DNA from 3 places in the Paenibacillus sp. GXUN7292 genome. Region 2 is predicted to be linked to each of the others. Evidence: riboswitches for the same ligand, from Rfam matches in the RefSeq annotation. Region 2 holds a riboswitch; each other region holds the start of a gene.
What was found. Region 2 has a riboswitch for cyclic di-AMP ahead of ACRRU2_RS11895 (hypothetical protein). Riboswitches for the same ligand answer to the same signal wherever they lie in the genome.
Positions count from the first base shown of each region.

Region 1: it holds a riboswitch for cyclic di-AMP, as region 2 does, so the genes downstream of both, ACRRU2_RS17465 (KamA family radical SAM protein) here and ACRRU2_RS11895 (hypothetical protein) in region 2, are expected to answer to the same signal.
Region 3: it holds a riboswitch for cyclic di-AMP, as region 2 does, so the genes downstream of both, ACRRU2_RS21745 (C40 family peptidase) here and ACRRU2_RS11895 (hypothetical protein) in region 2, are expected to answer to the same signal.

Region 1 is NZ_JBOZWO010000021.1:84,100-88,913, forward strand. Features, by position in the region: gene ACRRU2_RS17450 (peptidylprolyl isomerase) at 1-399, shown strand, start outside; gene deoC (deoxyribose-phosphate aldolase) at 811-1,509, opposite strand; gene ACRRU2_RS17460 (hypothetical protein) at 1,548-1,706, opposite strand; gene ACRRU2_RS17465 (KamA family radical SAM protein) at 1,655-2,791, opposite strand; cyclic di-AMP (ydaO/yuaA leader) riboswitch at 2,970-3,115, opposite strand; gene infC (translation initiation factor IF-3) at 3,375-3,854, opposite strand; gene ACRRU2_RS17475 (hypothetical protein) at 4,120-4,254, opposite strand; gene ACRRU2_RS17480 (diaminopimelate dehydrogenase) at 4,427-4,814, opposite strand, start outside.
Region 2 is NZ_JBOZWO010000011.1:144,892-149,705, forward strand. Features, by position in the region: gene ACRRU2_RS11885 (sensor histidine kinase) at 1-766, opposite strand, end outside; gene ACRRU2_RS11890 (ankyrin repeat domain-containing protein) at 815-1,546, opposite strand; gene ACRRU2_RS11895 (hypothetical protein) at 1,756-2,055, opposite strand; cyclic di-AMP (ydaO/yuaA leader) riboswitch at 2,134-2,325, opposite strand; gene ACRRU2_RS11900 (hypothetical protein) at 2,571-3,098, shown strand; gene ACRRU2_RS11905 (DinB family protein) at 3,173-3,643, shown strand; gene ACRRU2_RS11910 (RNA polymerase sigma factor) at 4,449-4,814, shown strand, end outside.
Region 3 is NZ_JBOZWO010000033.1:49,019-53,832, reverse strand. Features, by position in the region: gene motB (flagellar motor protein MotB) at 1-99, opposite strand, end outside; gene motA (flagellar motor stator protein MotA) at 83-883, opposite strand; gene ACRRU2_RS21755 (hypothetical protein) at 1,013-1,306, shown strand; gene ACRRU2_RS21750 (MFS transporter) at 1,359-2,594, shown strand; gene ACRRU2_RS21745 (C40 family peptidase) at 2,660-3,133, opposite strand; cyclic di-AMP (ydaO/yuaA leader) riboswitch at 3,137-3,299, opposite strand; gene ACRRU2_RS21740 (glutamine--tRNA ligase/YqeY domain fusion protein) at 3,604-4,814, shown strand, end outside.

The sequences.
Region 1 (4,814 bases), on a different contig from region 2:
GAAGAGGAAGCAAAGGAAATTGCTGAGCAGTTGAAAGGCGGAGCAGATTTTGCCGAGCTGGCCAAAGAGAAATCAAAAGACGGCTCCAGCAGCATGGGCGGTGATCTGGGCTACTTCGGGAAAGGACAAATGGTTCCGGAATTTGAAGAGGCAGCATTCGCACTAGAAGTTGATCAAGTAAGCGATATCGTCAAATCTGAATTCGGATATCATATTATTAAGAAAACCGAAGATAAGAAAGGCGCTTCGCTGGACGAGCTCAAAAACCCGATCCGCACTATGCTTATTGGCCAGGAAGCTGCAGCTGAAGAGAGCGGTTTGACTGCAGAGCTCCAAGATAAAGCAAAAATTGAAAACTCACTGGATAAAAATAAAGAAGAAACAGCAGACGCAAAATAATAGGCGACAAGCAGAACCGGCACTTCCTTGGGTAAGGAAGTGCCGGTTCTTAGTAAAATATAGAAAACGGAATATCCCTGGCTGGACGTTCCGTTGTTTCGTGCTTATAAATGCTTGCCCATAATGAATCGAATTGGACACACGTTCCGTTATTTGCCTTAAAACCACCATTTTTTTAATTTCGCGGCCACATGTTCCGCTATTCGGTTCTAAACGGGGCTCTTTCCGCCATTTAATAGCAAATAACGGAACGTCTGTCACTTTACTTCCTCTAAACTGCAATTTTGGGCGAAATAACGGAACGACTGACCGGCTCTGTGAGCAAATCGCTCCCTGCAGCAGTAGGATATAAACAAAATGAGCTGCGCAATCTAGTATATGACTGGCAGCTTTTTTGTTTAAATATGATGATTAGTAGCCTTCTCCGCTTTGACCCTGCACAATCGCAACGCTTGCGCTAGCACCAATGCGGCTCGCGCCTGCCTTAATCATGCGGCAGGTCGTATCATAATCGCGGACTCCGCCAGAGGCTTTGACGCCGATATTAGGACCTACCGTTTGGCGCATCAAAGCAATAGCTTGCTCTGTTGCTCCGCCCTTCCCAAAGCCGGTAGACGTTTTGACAAAGTTGGCCCCTGCACGGACGGACAGCTCGCATGCAGTAACAATTTCTTCGTCAGACAGCATGCCTGATTCCAAAATAACCTTCAGAACGGCCTGATCGCCGCATGCCTGCGCAACTGCAGCAATATCCTGCTCTACTGCTGCAAGCTCTCCAGATCGCAGCAAGCCGATATTCAGCACCATATCAATTTCATTAGCCCCATCCATAATCGCTTGCTTGGCTTCAAATGCCTTGGCAGCCGAGCTGGTCGCCCCCAATGGAAAGCCTACTACAGTTGTAACACCAGTTGAAGTGCCTGACAGCTCCTTGGCTGCCAGCGAAACCCAGCTTGGGTTTACGCAAACTGTAGCAAATTGATACTGCCTGGCATCCTTGCACAGCTCAATAATCTCTTGTTTGGTTGCTTCCGGCTTCAGCAGCGTATGGTCGATCATAGCGGCCAGTTGAGCAGCTGTAAGCTCTCTGTCTTGCTCATGTATATTCATTGCAACATGCCCCTTCCTGCTAATCTGCTTTACAATAGCTATTGTTCATTCATTATAATGCCTGCCTCGTTGAACAACAATAGCTTACTGCAAAGCAGCAGCGGCAGCAGCTTGCGCAAGTCTGCATGAGCAAGTACAGTTCCAGTTACACTGCCTCGATAGCCTCGCTCTCCTGCTCTTCTACTTCCTTCTGCCAATACTTCTCGCTGCCAGGCAAATCGTCAAACCATGACGCCTCTGGCGGACAATCAAGAATCATAAACTGACCGTAATTGCCCTCTCGGGACTGATGATACTTCAAATACGCCTTACCGTTCTCAATCGCCAATATTTCTATTTTGCCTGAAGAATGGCTCATCGATAATCTGACGCGCTTGCCTAGACCTGACGTCTTTGCTTTAGCCTGTTCAACAAGCTGGTATGCTCTTTGCAAAGAAACGACAAAATCACGATTTCCGGCAACAGGGCGGTTAATAAAGAAATAGTAAGGGGTAACGCCGGCCCAGGACAATTGATCCAGCAGCTCGGCAAGTACGTCAGCATCATCGTTTATGCCGCGAATAATAGGGGTTTGATTGACAACAATGGCGCCAGCCTCATGCAGCGCTTGAAAGCCGCGCTTTGCCTCCGGCGTAATTTCTCGTGGGTGGTTGATATGAGCCATGACATAGATTCGCTTCTCAGGCGTAGAATACTGCTTGATCAACTCCAGCAATGCTTCATCCTCATAGATTCGCATCGGATTAAATACCGGCATCTTGGAGCCGAGGCGAATAATTTTGACATGGTCAATCTCTCTCAAGCGTTCAATAATGCTTCTTAACTTAGGTGTTCCAAGTATTAAGCTGTCTCCGCCAGTGAGCAATACATTGTTAATACTCGGATTGGCGGCGATATACTCAATTCCCGGATCGACATTGGATACTGCTTCCTTCACATCATTGCGGAATAAACGTTTGCGGAAGCAATATCTGCAATACGCACCGCATACCTCTGACACAATAAGCAGTGCAGTTGTGCCATACTTATGCTGGCACCCTGGCACGACATAGTTGGCTTCCTCATCAGAAGCGTCCCATCTGCCGTATTCCATCAGCTCTCCCTCGTTCGGTATAACTAACCTGCGAATCGGGTCATCGGGATCATTCCAATCAATGAGCGATAAGTAATAATCATTCACACGAAATGCAAACTTTTCTGTTATCGGCTTTAGTCGCTCTCGTTCACTCTCCGGAATCATTGTGAGACGATCTAAATTCATAACATACTTTGGCTGCGCCATTCAAACCCCTCCTAAAATAAGATTTGATATGCACGCTTCACCAGTGGATGGTCTGACGAAAAACAAAAAATAACCCCGGCCGGCAGGTGCCAGCAAAGCAATAGAGCTTGCAGTCGCGTAGGACTGCTGCTATCACTTTAACAGGGTCATTATGTGTAAGATTATAAATTAAGAAAGCAATGACCCACCCACTGCTGACGAGGTTAGCTGACGGACTCGGGTAAGATGGTCCCCTAAGATTCGCTTCATGCGATCTATTCGCCCCACAAGATTGGTTCCCCCGCTTTCCGATTCGAAAGATCGGAAATTAAGCGTAACTATAGTTTATATGATTGAATGCTTGTTCGTCAACCTCAGGCTGGATATTTTTATTACATTAAGGCTTCCCTGGAGACTGTCGATTAATTGTGGATAAGGCAACAAGCAATAAGAAGGGGTGCCACTGCGATCAAGATTGGGATTCCGACCGCTGTTGTAGTCTAATTTTTCTTAATAAATAAACCCTGCTAAGGATAAAATTGGCCTACAAAGGGGGACGCTGCCGCTTCTCCATTCCCATTCTTGCTCTCTTATGCCCGTAACTCTATTCAGCTTTAGGCTGAAGTTGTACTGCCGCCTGCTTGCCGCTCACTTGTATTCCTGTTTGCTTGCTCCCCGATTCTGCCAGATCCTTTACTAATCTTTCGACAAGCTCCTTCGCTGCCGCTCCCTGCTTGCCGCTAATTTTGACAACCAGCAGTACGGAGTGGCCTGACTCAAGAAGCTTTTGTGCCTGACGGCATTTCGTCTCATAATCATGCTCTTCAATCTCTGGTGACAGACGAAGCTCCTTCACTTTGGCTGGCTTATTGCTTTCCTGCTTTTTCTGCTGATCGCGCTGCTGCTTGGCTTGCCCCTTGGCAACAAGGCGGCAGGGCGGCGGACTGCTCATCAGCGATGTACATACCAGATCTGCGGATTGCTGCTTAGCCATATCAAGTGCATCCTCGCGAGAAACTACGCCTATCTCCTGCCCATCTAATCCAGTCAGCAAAACTTCTGCTGCTTTTATTTTCTCATTCATAATGATTGAACCTGCCACTACTGCCAGCCTCCGTTCTTTATTCGGCTAATAAATGGAGGGTGTCGATTAATTGTGGATAAGGCAATCGTAAGGGATACTGCTACGATCAAGTTTGGGATTCCGACCGCTGTTGTAGTCCAATTTTTTGATGAAATAACCCCTATAAAGGATAAAATTGGTCTACAAAGGCGGACGCTGCCGCTTCTCCATTCCCAATCTTGCTCTTCGTTCCCCTTTCTTATTGCTTATCATTAGTTGCCCACAATTAATCGATCCCCTCAAAAGTCGATTTAAACCATATGCCTGCTATAAAAACAATTTCAAACAAACAGAGTAGCGCAAACAACAATAAAAATGCGGCTAGAAGGCATTTACCGCTCATTTTTATCCATTTCATCATTGCAGCCCCTCCTGCATACGTTCAAGAAATTATTTACTTTATGTAATAATAAGTCAACTTTCATACAAAAGTAACCTTAGCTTACTTAAATAGTGAAGAAGTCCCAAGCATTACTCTGCCTGGGACTTCTTCAATCTGTTTGATTCATATTAGGCTCGCCGCAATTAGATGATTACAGCATTTCCTTTCGAAGCTCAGCTCCAGACTTAGGCGACAAATAGCCTAGCGGAATATCAAAGATCGTCTTAGCGCCTCTTTGACCCTCTTCAGCAAGCTTATAGGCTGCTCTTGCACATGCTACTACAACACTCGCTGTAAACTCAGGATTACTGTCCAGCTTCAAACCGAATTCTATAATTTGCGTATTGCCTGTTCCTGTTTTGCCGCTGCGAAGCACCATGCCGCCATGAGGCATTGCAGAATGCTCAGCTTTCAGCTCGTCTTCTGTAATAAAGTGTACCGTTGTATCGTAGTCAGCGAAATAATTCGGCATCGTTTTGATTTCATTTGCGATTGCCGTCTCATCAGCGCCTTCTTCCTTCACAACATAACAAACACGG
Region 2 (4,814 bases):
GAAGCTGCAGCTGGATCGAGTCGTAAAGCTTCTGCCGCATTTGATCAAAGGTTTGCACTAATTGCCCAACCTCATCCTTGGAGCCGGATTTTAGCTGGAAGGTCAAATCGCCGCTTTTAATATGCTCAGCCGATTGTCTTAGCTCGTCGAGCGGCTTAACAATTTTGCGTGTAACATACCGATAAAGCAGGAAGCCTGTAAGCAATAATATAATAATAAATATGCCAATCAGCAAAGGAAGCAGAGTACGCACCATTTCAGCAAAAGGACTTCTTTCACGAATGACAAAAATGCTGCCTTTATCGCCTGTTTCAGGAGAAAAGTGAAAATCAAATTTTGAATAGGAGAAAAAGCGGCTGCCGATATTCATCGTGTTGCGAATCGTATTGTTGCCCATATCATACTTTGGCAAAATAGATAAAAGATCAACCCCTTCAAGCGCTGGAGCGACAAAAAGAAGCTGGTCGTTTTCACGAATTACGAGCGAGGCCTGCACCATTTTCAACTGAAAATTGTATTCCTCCAGCAGCACTTGATTTTTCAATTGAAGGGGGTCATGCTTTGCTAAATATTTAAGATCAAGAAATAAGCTCTCTTCTTCCTCCGACAAAGGATGCAGCGAATAATGAATCGTATAAAAGCTGCGAATGCTGCGGAAATCACCAGTTACGGCAACAGAGAGCAGATAGGCGGACAGTATGAATAAAATGACGGATACGATTACGACGGAAGTAAAAGAGAGCAGCAGTCTAAAGCGTATGGACAAGTTGTCACCACCACTTTCATTAATATAGGCTCTTGTTGCCTCATTATGCTATTCGCCGCCGGCTGCTTCCAATGCCTGCACCATTTCGCTATAGCCTAACCGCTTGGCATGCTGCAGCGGAGTAACACCTTCAGAGTCGGCTATATTGACATCAGCACCATACTCGATCAGCAAATTCACAATTTGCTGATGTCTGGTTCCGCCATTGCCGAGCAGAACAGCTTCCAGCAGCGCTGTCCAGCCCAGATTGTTAATATGATCAATATTGACATCAGACGTTTTTAGCAGCTCCTTGACGATATCGACATGACCGCGATCAGCGGCAGGGATTAAAGCTGTACCGCCAAAGCGGTTTGTCAGCTTTGTATCTGCTCCTACGGCAATAGCTGCGCGCACGAAATCAAGCAAGCCCTCAGCGCCGGCATAAAGAAGCGGATTATCGGAGCGATTATCGCGAATATTAATATCAGCGCCTTTATCGATAAGCCATTGGAACAAATCTAGCTCGTTCGTATGGACAGCGATCATGGCAGCCGTTCTGCCGCGGTTGTCAACAGCGTTGATATTTGCGCCTTGCTCAAGCAGCGCCGCCATTTCTTCTTTTTTGTTATGCTCTGCGGCCTGCAAAAATTCAATGTTTAATTTATCCATATTCTCCTCCAATGCCTGTTCTGTTTTTTGTGAATTCTTTTTATTATTATTTTGATTGAAGTTGGTTTGACAGCCTGATTGCGTAAGCAGCACCAGTCCTATAATAAGTATTATTGTTGTTCGCAGCATCGCTTATCCGTCCTCCTGTCCTCGTATTATAGCAGGTAAAATTTTGTTATTATTTCATCATAGCAAAAAAAAATAAATAGTCCGCAAACATGATATTAAAAAAGTATAAACAAAAAGGAGCATGCTGCCCGCTGTGGACAACCTGCTCCTTGCTGCTTAAAATGATATGCAAACATAAATGCTTATAAATTTTTCTTTTTCAAAAGCTGTTATTCGACACCATCCCGAAAATGCTTGACGTAATTCTTATCGCCAATATGCTTCAAATCATCAATCGTATTTTCCAGGGTAGTAATAAGCTGTTCTTTCATATGCCGGATGGTTTCGTAAAAAAGAATCTCCTGCTCGCCGACAGGCTTGCTGCCATAAATAGCTTGAACGGCAACCAGCTTGCGGTGCTGATCCTCGAATTGCTCCAATGATTCATATACATGCTTGGCATATAGAGCAATATCTTTGTTTTTATAAGGAATTTCACTTTGCAAATGCTCGATTCGGTTATGCATCATGGACATCACGCGCCTTTCAACTCGATTTTTAGCTTTAGCTGAAGGAACAGTCAGGTCTATGTTTTCATCATAACAATCATCCTCTCTCTGCAACGCTTACGGAGTTAGCTGACGGATTAGGGCAGTGAGATTGCCCCTCCCATAACTTGCCTTCCTTGATTCTGGCAAGCATGCAGGATTCACCCCGGTAGATAATGGCGGACACCGGATGGTGCAAGCTGTTATCGGATGGTTCCTCCGTTCCTGTACAGGATTCAGCGGTTAGGAGTAAAATTGTGAACATGGTTTGAATCGCTTTTGAAGATAAATTGTATGATACGCTTGCTTGTAAAAGTTGTAAAATAACAAAAAAAGTCATAGCTTTGCATGGAGCAGCATTTGCTTGTAATGTAACCGTAAAGACAAGCTATTTTCTTAATTTTTTAAAAGAATAGTCCCGTATGCTTTCATTTTCATTTTTTCGCCTATAAAATGATGGATAAATTACCTTAGATAAACTGCAAGGGAGATGTAACATGTTTGATCCAACTGTATTTGATAATTTAAAAATAGCTTTCGAAAACGAACTGTATGATTTGGATAATTTGAATCAGTACATTTTAGTTTCCGATCGAAAGGATACGGTCGAGCTGTCGGTGATGGGACGCGAGTTCAAGCTCAAATTTCATCTGGTCAAGCAGCCTAATATTAGTGCAGAGGTTAGGCTGCATGCTTCTCTGAATAATTTGGCTGCGGAAATATTGGAGCAGGAGGGTGCCAATCCTGGTTGTTCCTTGTCGATTTATTTTTATTTGACGATTATGGATGAACAGACAGCGTGCAGCCAAATAGAAAAGATTTTGCGGGAAATTTGGGATCCGGCTGTAACTTTGCGGCAAACGCTAAGTTATACATACGGTACACAAACCGCAGGCTGGAGCAATGTTGTCGAATTGAACTTTATTAGACAGATTAATGAAGAGCAGATGGGCGATATTTCAGAGCTGGTGCAATATATGCTTGAATCGTTAGAAAAGCTTGATGCTAATACTATTAATTTATAAGCTGCTATAGATTTGATATTCGCCTATAAGTTCGTTAATATAGAAATAGAACATAGAAGATGGAGGTTTAAATTATGTATCGTACAGTGGCAGATTTTATAGAAGAATGGTCAGCTTCGGCTGCAGGCACGCTTTCTGTGTTTCAAGCAATTTCCGACGATAAAATGGATGTTGCAATAGCGGAAGGACATAATTCCCTTGGCTGGCTGGCTTGGCATTTGGTAGGCTCCGCAGGCGTGTTTGGCCAACTATCTGGGTTGGATGTGCCGGGTCTAGGCAAAGGAACTCCAGTACCGGCTTCGATGACTGAGGTTATCGCCAAGTATAATGAAGTAATTGCGGCATACAGTGAGGCTGTGAAGAGCTTGACGGATGAGCAATTGCTTGAGGAAATCAATGGCTTTGGCAACCCTCTTCCGCGCGGCAAGTTTTTGCGTATTATGGTTGATCACCAGACACACCACAGAGGTCAAATGACGGTGCTGCTGCGTCAGGCAGGCTTGCCTGTTCCAGGTGTCATGGGACCGACTAAAGAAATGCAATAATCTTTACAATAATCTTTAATCTGCTCAATGTTTAATGATAATAAGCAGTCTGTTTGCCGCAATCGAGATGATTGCTGCGCACAGGCTGCTTTTTTTGAATGGATCCTGATGATGCGGACACTGATGACCATGAGCGCTCATTATTTGCCAACTTCCACGTTCTAGCGGACAGAATTGAGACTGTCGATTCATTGTGGAAAGTTGCAACAAGCAATAGAAAGGGGGCACTGCGATCAAGATTGGGATTCCGACCGCTGTTGTACGCCAGTCCCAATCTTGCTCACAGATGGTCACACGTTCCGTTATTTGCTCAAAAAACGCTATTTTCTCAATTTCGCGGTCACTCATTCCGCTATACGGCTCCAGATGGGGCACTTTTTGCGATTTATGGATCAATAACGGAACGTCTGTCACCTTACCTTCTCAAAACTACGATTTTAGGCGTAATAACGGAACGACTGACCATCTAGCGAAGTTGTCGATTCCTTGCAGAATGAAGATGCTTGGCTTTTTTCAAATATAGGAAAGTATAAGTTTTCAACTATAAATCAATTTTTCAATTGGCTCTGTCTATTAAGAAATTGATTTCAACCTGTTTCCTATATTTCATCGGTAAACCGCCTCCTTCATCTAAGCAAAGGACGGCTAAGCCGTTTATCCTCAGTGAATGGTTACTGCACTGTCCAATTATAATTTTGCTTTTGCCAAAATTTAAATTAGTATGATGAATAGTATTGTTTTTAATGAGCGGTGTGTTACTTTTTCGGTACTTTATCGTTACTATTTGCAGGGAGGAGGAGCGAGGATGAACGATCCTTTTATAGTGATGTATGATCGTTATTTTGACGATATTTATCGCTTTGTCTGGTATAAGACGGGAAACAAATGGGATACGGATGATCTCGTCGCAGATATATTCAGAAAAGCTCTGCAAAGCTTTGATACGGTAAGGCTGAAGGAGGAGCAGCAGAAGCGCTGGCTTGTTGCGATAGCCCGCAATACGGTTATTGATTACTACCGCAGGCGCAAGGAAGTTGTATACGGGCACGACCCTGAGGTTTTCGGATATGTGCAAACGGCGGAGCTGCTGGATTCGATTGATTTGCGGCAGGATTGCCTGAAGCTGTCTCTTCAGTCGCTTACTGTCGAGGAGCAGGAAATTATTAATTTA
Region 3 (4,814 bases), on a different contig from region 2:
GAAAAGGGCTAGCAATAAGGTAAGCAGGTCAGCATAGGGAATGAGCCAGGATTCGTCAATATGCTCTTCATGATCTTCGTGCCTACGCTTTTTCTTCACCGCCGCGTTCCTCCTTTTCTCTTAGTTTTTGACGCTCTGTCGGAGTGAGGAAAACGGATAATTTCTGGTTGATGGCAATTGTAGATACTCCTGACTGGATAGCCAGCAAGCCTTCTAGCATCATGAGCTTAACTTGAATTTCTTGTTTGGATTTACGCTTTAGCTTGTTAGCAATCGGATGCCATAATACATAACCTGTAAAGATACCAAGCAGGGTAGCGATAAATGCGCCGGCAATGGCGTAGGCCAGCTTGTTCATATCGCTCATATCAGCAAGAGCTGCTACAAGTCCGACAACGGCGCCCAAAACCCCAAGGGTAGGAGCGTATGTGCCCGCTTGTGTAAAAATTAATGCCCCGGTTTTGTGTCTTTCTTCTGTAGCTGATATATCTTCTAATAATACATCGCGGACAAGATCCTGATCGTTGCCGTCTATAATCATGCGCATACCGTTGCGAAGAAAGGAATCTTCGATTTCATCTACCTTGGCCTCGAGTGCCAATAATCCTTCGCGGCGTGTAATTGAAGCCCATTCCATAAATTGGCCGATAAGCTGCTCGCGAGGCGGCAGCGGCTGCTCAGTAAATACTATTTTAAACAGCTTGCCTACCTTGGAAAGCTCGGACATTGGGAAGGCGATCATGACCGCTGCTATTGTACCTAGAATAATGATTGAGAACGCTGCTGGATTAAGAAGAAAGGAAAGTTTGGCACCCTTTAACACCATACCGCCTAACACAGCAACTAATCCAAGAATGAGACCAATAATCGTTGAATTTTTCATCATGCACCCCATCTAATACATTTTCGACATTTATCTACTTCTATTATTATCGTCAAAAGGGTATTCTGAGATTAGAGTAAACGACAGGAAGATCAAAATAATGAGCAAATATAAGGAGATTGTTGCAAAATGGGTGTAAGACATGCTAGAGAGTACGCGGATATTTTGAAAGAGCTGACATTTGCCGTATCTGAAATTGAACAATGCTATACATTTTTCGAGATGGAGCCTGATGATTGGTCTTCGCTATCGCTGGAAGAGCAAACAGAGGTGATGGAGGCTCTTGCAGACGATATTTTCTTTGGTTTGGGAGAGCAGCGGTCAATCGCCGTGGGCAGAGGCATGGTCGTGTACAATCCAAAGCATCATGTCATAGAGGTGACACAGGACGATACTCTTATTCAGCTGGTCAGGCTAATATAAGAGATCATATATAATAGTAGCAAGTGCGAAGAATTAAGGAGCAATACAGATTATGAAAAAATTACTTTGGCTCGGCTGTTTTTCCTACTTGCTTATTGGAGTCGCCCATATTATCGGCGGCTCCATTCTTGAACAGCTGATCGAGCATTATGGGCTGTCCTACAAAGATGGCGGTCAATGGATTATGAATCAATTTCTTGGCTTTTTAGTAGGTGTATTATTCACGCCGGCTATATCTGCAAGATTTGGAAAGCGCACAACCGTAATGTTCGCTATCGGTATGCTCACCCTCAGTGAAGCGGCTTACAGTTTGCTGCTTCCATGGGGCTGGATGCTGGCTGTGGCGCCTTTGGCAGGATTGGGCTTTGGCATGACAGAAGCGATTGTCGGCGCGATGATTATTGAATTGCACAAGGAAGGAACTGCTGCTGCCATGAGCAGGCTGGAAACCTTCTTTGGCATCGGGGCGCTTGTTATTCCGCTAACGGCAGCATATTTGATCCAGCAGAACATTTGGCAGCTGTCCTTTCCAATATTAGCGGCTATGTCAGGTATTATTTTTGTTTTATGGCTGACCCTGTCCTTTGGCAAGCTGGACGATGAATTGTCCGCGCAAAGAAGCCTGGAGAAGGCACGGGAAAGAAAGCAGAACACAGCAGAACACGGCAAGGCGATCGTCTGGGGTTATTCGAAGCGCATGCTTCCCTTTCTTGCACTGGCGGCTTTGTTCTTTATGTTCTATGTCGGCATGGAGATGAGCTTTTCTAACTATTTGCCGGCCATTCTAATTGAGCATACTCAGGCGTCTGAGGTAGCGGCAGCTTCAACGCTAAGCGTGTTTTGGGGAACAGTTGCTATAGGCCGCATTTTTGCAGGCATACTCGCTGATCGCATGGGCTATACGAAGTATTTGCTGATTGCAACGGCAGCTTCCGCTATTGTGTTTTGTTTAATGACATTATTCGATACATATTTGTTAATGCTGGTCTTTATCGCGCTTAGCGGCTTGTTTTTTGCGGGATTGTTTGGGATTGGCCTTGTGTATGCCAATAGTTTGCTGCCTGGAACGACAGAGAGGACAACGAGCATTTTGGTGGCATGCGGCGGTATAGGAGGGGCTGTATTTCCTCGTATAACTGGCTGGTTTATGGACCAGTATACGATTTCGGCTACATTATGGTATTTGGCTGCACTCGTCATTATACTGCTTTCTTTGCTTATCATATGGATCATATTAGGCGTAAAGCAGGCAAGAGGGCCCGCGTCCAAACCAGTGTCGGTTAGTTAATCAAGAGCAATAAATAAAAAACCGTGCGTCCTTTGATTAAGAGGATACACGGTTTCTCCTTGATTCTATTTCGCAGCGTAAGTAGAATGTGATTCATCACTCATGATACGACGCGCTGTAACATAACGCGGTTTGTAGTAGTTTGAATTAAGATTATCAATAATAACGCCTCTGGAGGTTGACGCATGAGCAAATTTGCCGTCTCCAACATAGATGCCTACATGTGTAATACCGCCATTGTTAGATCCGCTTGTATCAAAAAATACAAGATCGCCTGCAATAAGATCAGCTTTTGCTACTTTAACGCCTTCAGTAGCTTGGCTTGTGGAAGAACGCGACAGTTCGATATCCATCTTAGCAAATACAAACTTGGTAAACCCGGAGCAGTCGAAGCCGCTTGTAGTTGTACCGCCGTATCTGTACTTTGTTCCGATTAGATCATCGATAATGCCGTCCATCTTTGATGCTGCGAATGCTTCGCTAGCTGAAAACGTTAGCAAAAGCACAAGACCTAGAATTGTTGCTGTAATCTTCTTCAATGATGAAACTCCTTCCGGTGCCTACGAGGTTAGCTGTGGGGTTCGGTTGAAGGTCCCCTATGACTCCCCAAGATTGGTAGCGCTTTAGGCAGCCCATGCAATCTGAAGTCAATTCACCCAAAATGGTTCCCCCGTTTCCCGTTAGGGAATTAGGCAAATTTTTAAAAAATGTACATGCTATATTTCGGTAATAACCGATTAAATCCTTCACAACCTTACTACTTTTAATAATTCTCATCTTTCGAGTCATAAAATGTAGTTGGTTGAAGATTGGAACAATAAGGATATCTTGCTCCACAAACAATATAATACTTGCAAATTGCTGCTAGATGGTGAAAATGAGAAGATATTAATGAAAAATGTGTTTTTTTCATAAACAAAATACCGATTCAGCACGATTCAGCGTGTAATTTTATGCGCAATTGTGTATCATAAGAGGATATAAGTATACGTGGGAAAGGTTGGTCGCAATGGAGAATGTAGCGGACAATAAGACAGCATCTTCAAACTTTATTAAAAACATTGTAATAGAAGATTTAAAGAGCGGCCGAGTGCAGGAAATCGTGACTCGTTTCCCGCCTGAGCCGAACGGCTATTTGCATATAGGCCACGCCAAGTCCATTTGTTTGAATTTTGAGCTGGCAGACGAATTTAATGGTAGAACGCATTTGCGTTTTGATGATACTAACCCTCTCAAAGAAGATACAGAATTCGTAGAGGCAATTAAAGAGGATGTGCATTGGCTCGGCTTTGATTGGGAGGAGCTGCATTTTGCTTCCGATTATTTCGAGGAAATGTACAATCGTGCCATCCTATTGATTAATAAAGGCAAGGCTTATGTCTGCGATCTGACGGCCGAGCAGATGAGGGAAACACGGGGCACGCTGACAGAGCCTGGCCAAAACAGCCCTTATCGCGAGCGCAGCGCGGAGGAGAATTTGGATTTGTTCGCACGGATGCGCGCAGGAGAGTTTCCGGACGGCTCCCGTGTGCTGCGTGCCAAAATTGACATGGCATCGCCAAATATAACGATGCGAGATCCTGTTCTATATCGCATCTCCCATGCTCACCATCATCGTACAGGCGATGCTTGGTGCGTTTATCCGATGTATGACTTTGCGCATCCGCTAAGCGATGCGATTGAGAATATTACGCATTCGATCTGTACGCTGGAATTTGAGGATCACCGTCCTTTGTACGAATGGGTTGTTGAGCAATGTGAAATGGATTCTACGCCGCGCCAGTATGAGTTTGCCCGCTTGAATGTGACAAATACCGTTATGAGCAAGCGCAATTTAAAGCGTCTGGTAGATGAAGGCGTTGTGACGGGCTGGGACGATCCCCGTATGCCGACAATTGGCGGCATGCGCCGCAGAGGCTACACGCCGGAGGCATTCCGCACCTTCTGCCGCGAAATCGGTGTTTCCAAAAACAACAGCGTAGTGGACGAGCGCAATCTGGAGTTTTTTATTCGCGAGGACCTGAAGCTGAGGGCGCCTCGTACGATGGCGGTACTGGATCCTCTTAAGGTTGTTATTACAAACTATCCGGAAGGACAGGTTGAGTGGCTGGAAGCGGAAAACAACGCCGAAAATGAAGAAATGGGCAGCCGTCAAATTCCGTTCTCCCGCGAAATATATATCGAGCAGGATGATTTTATGGAAAATCCTCCGAACAAATA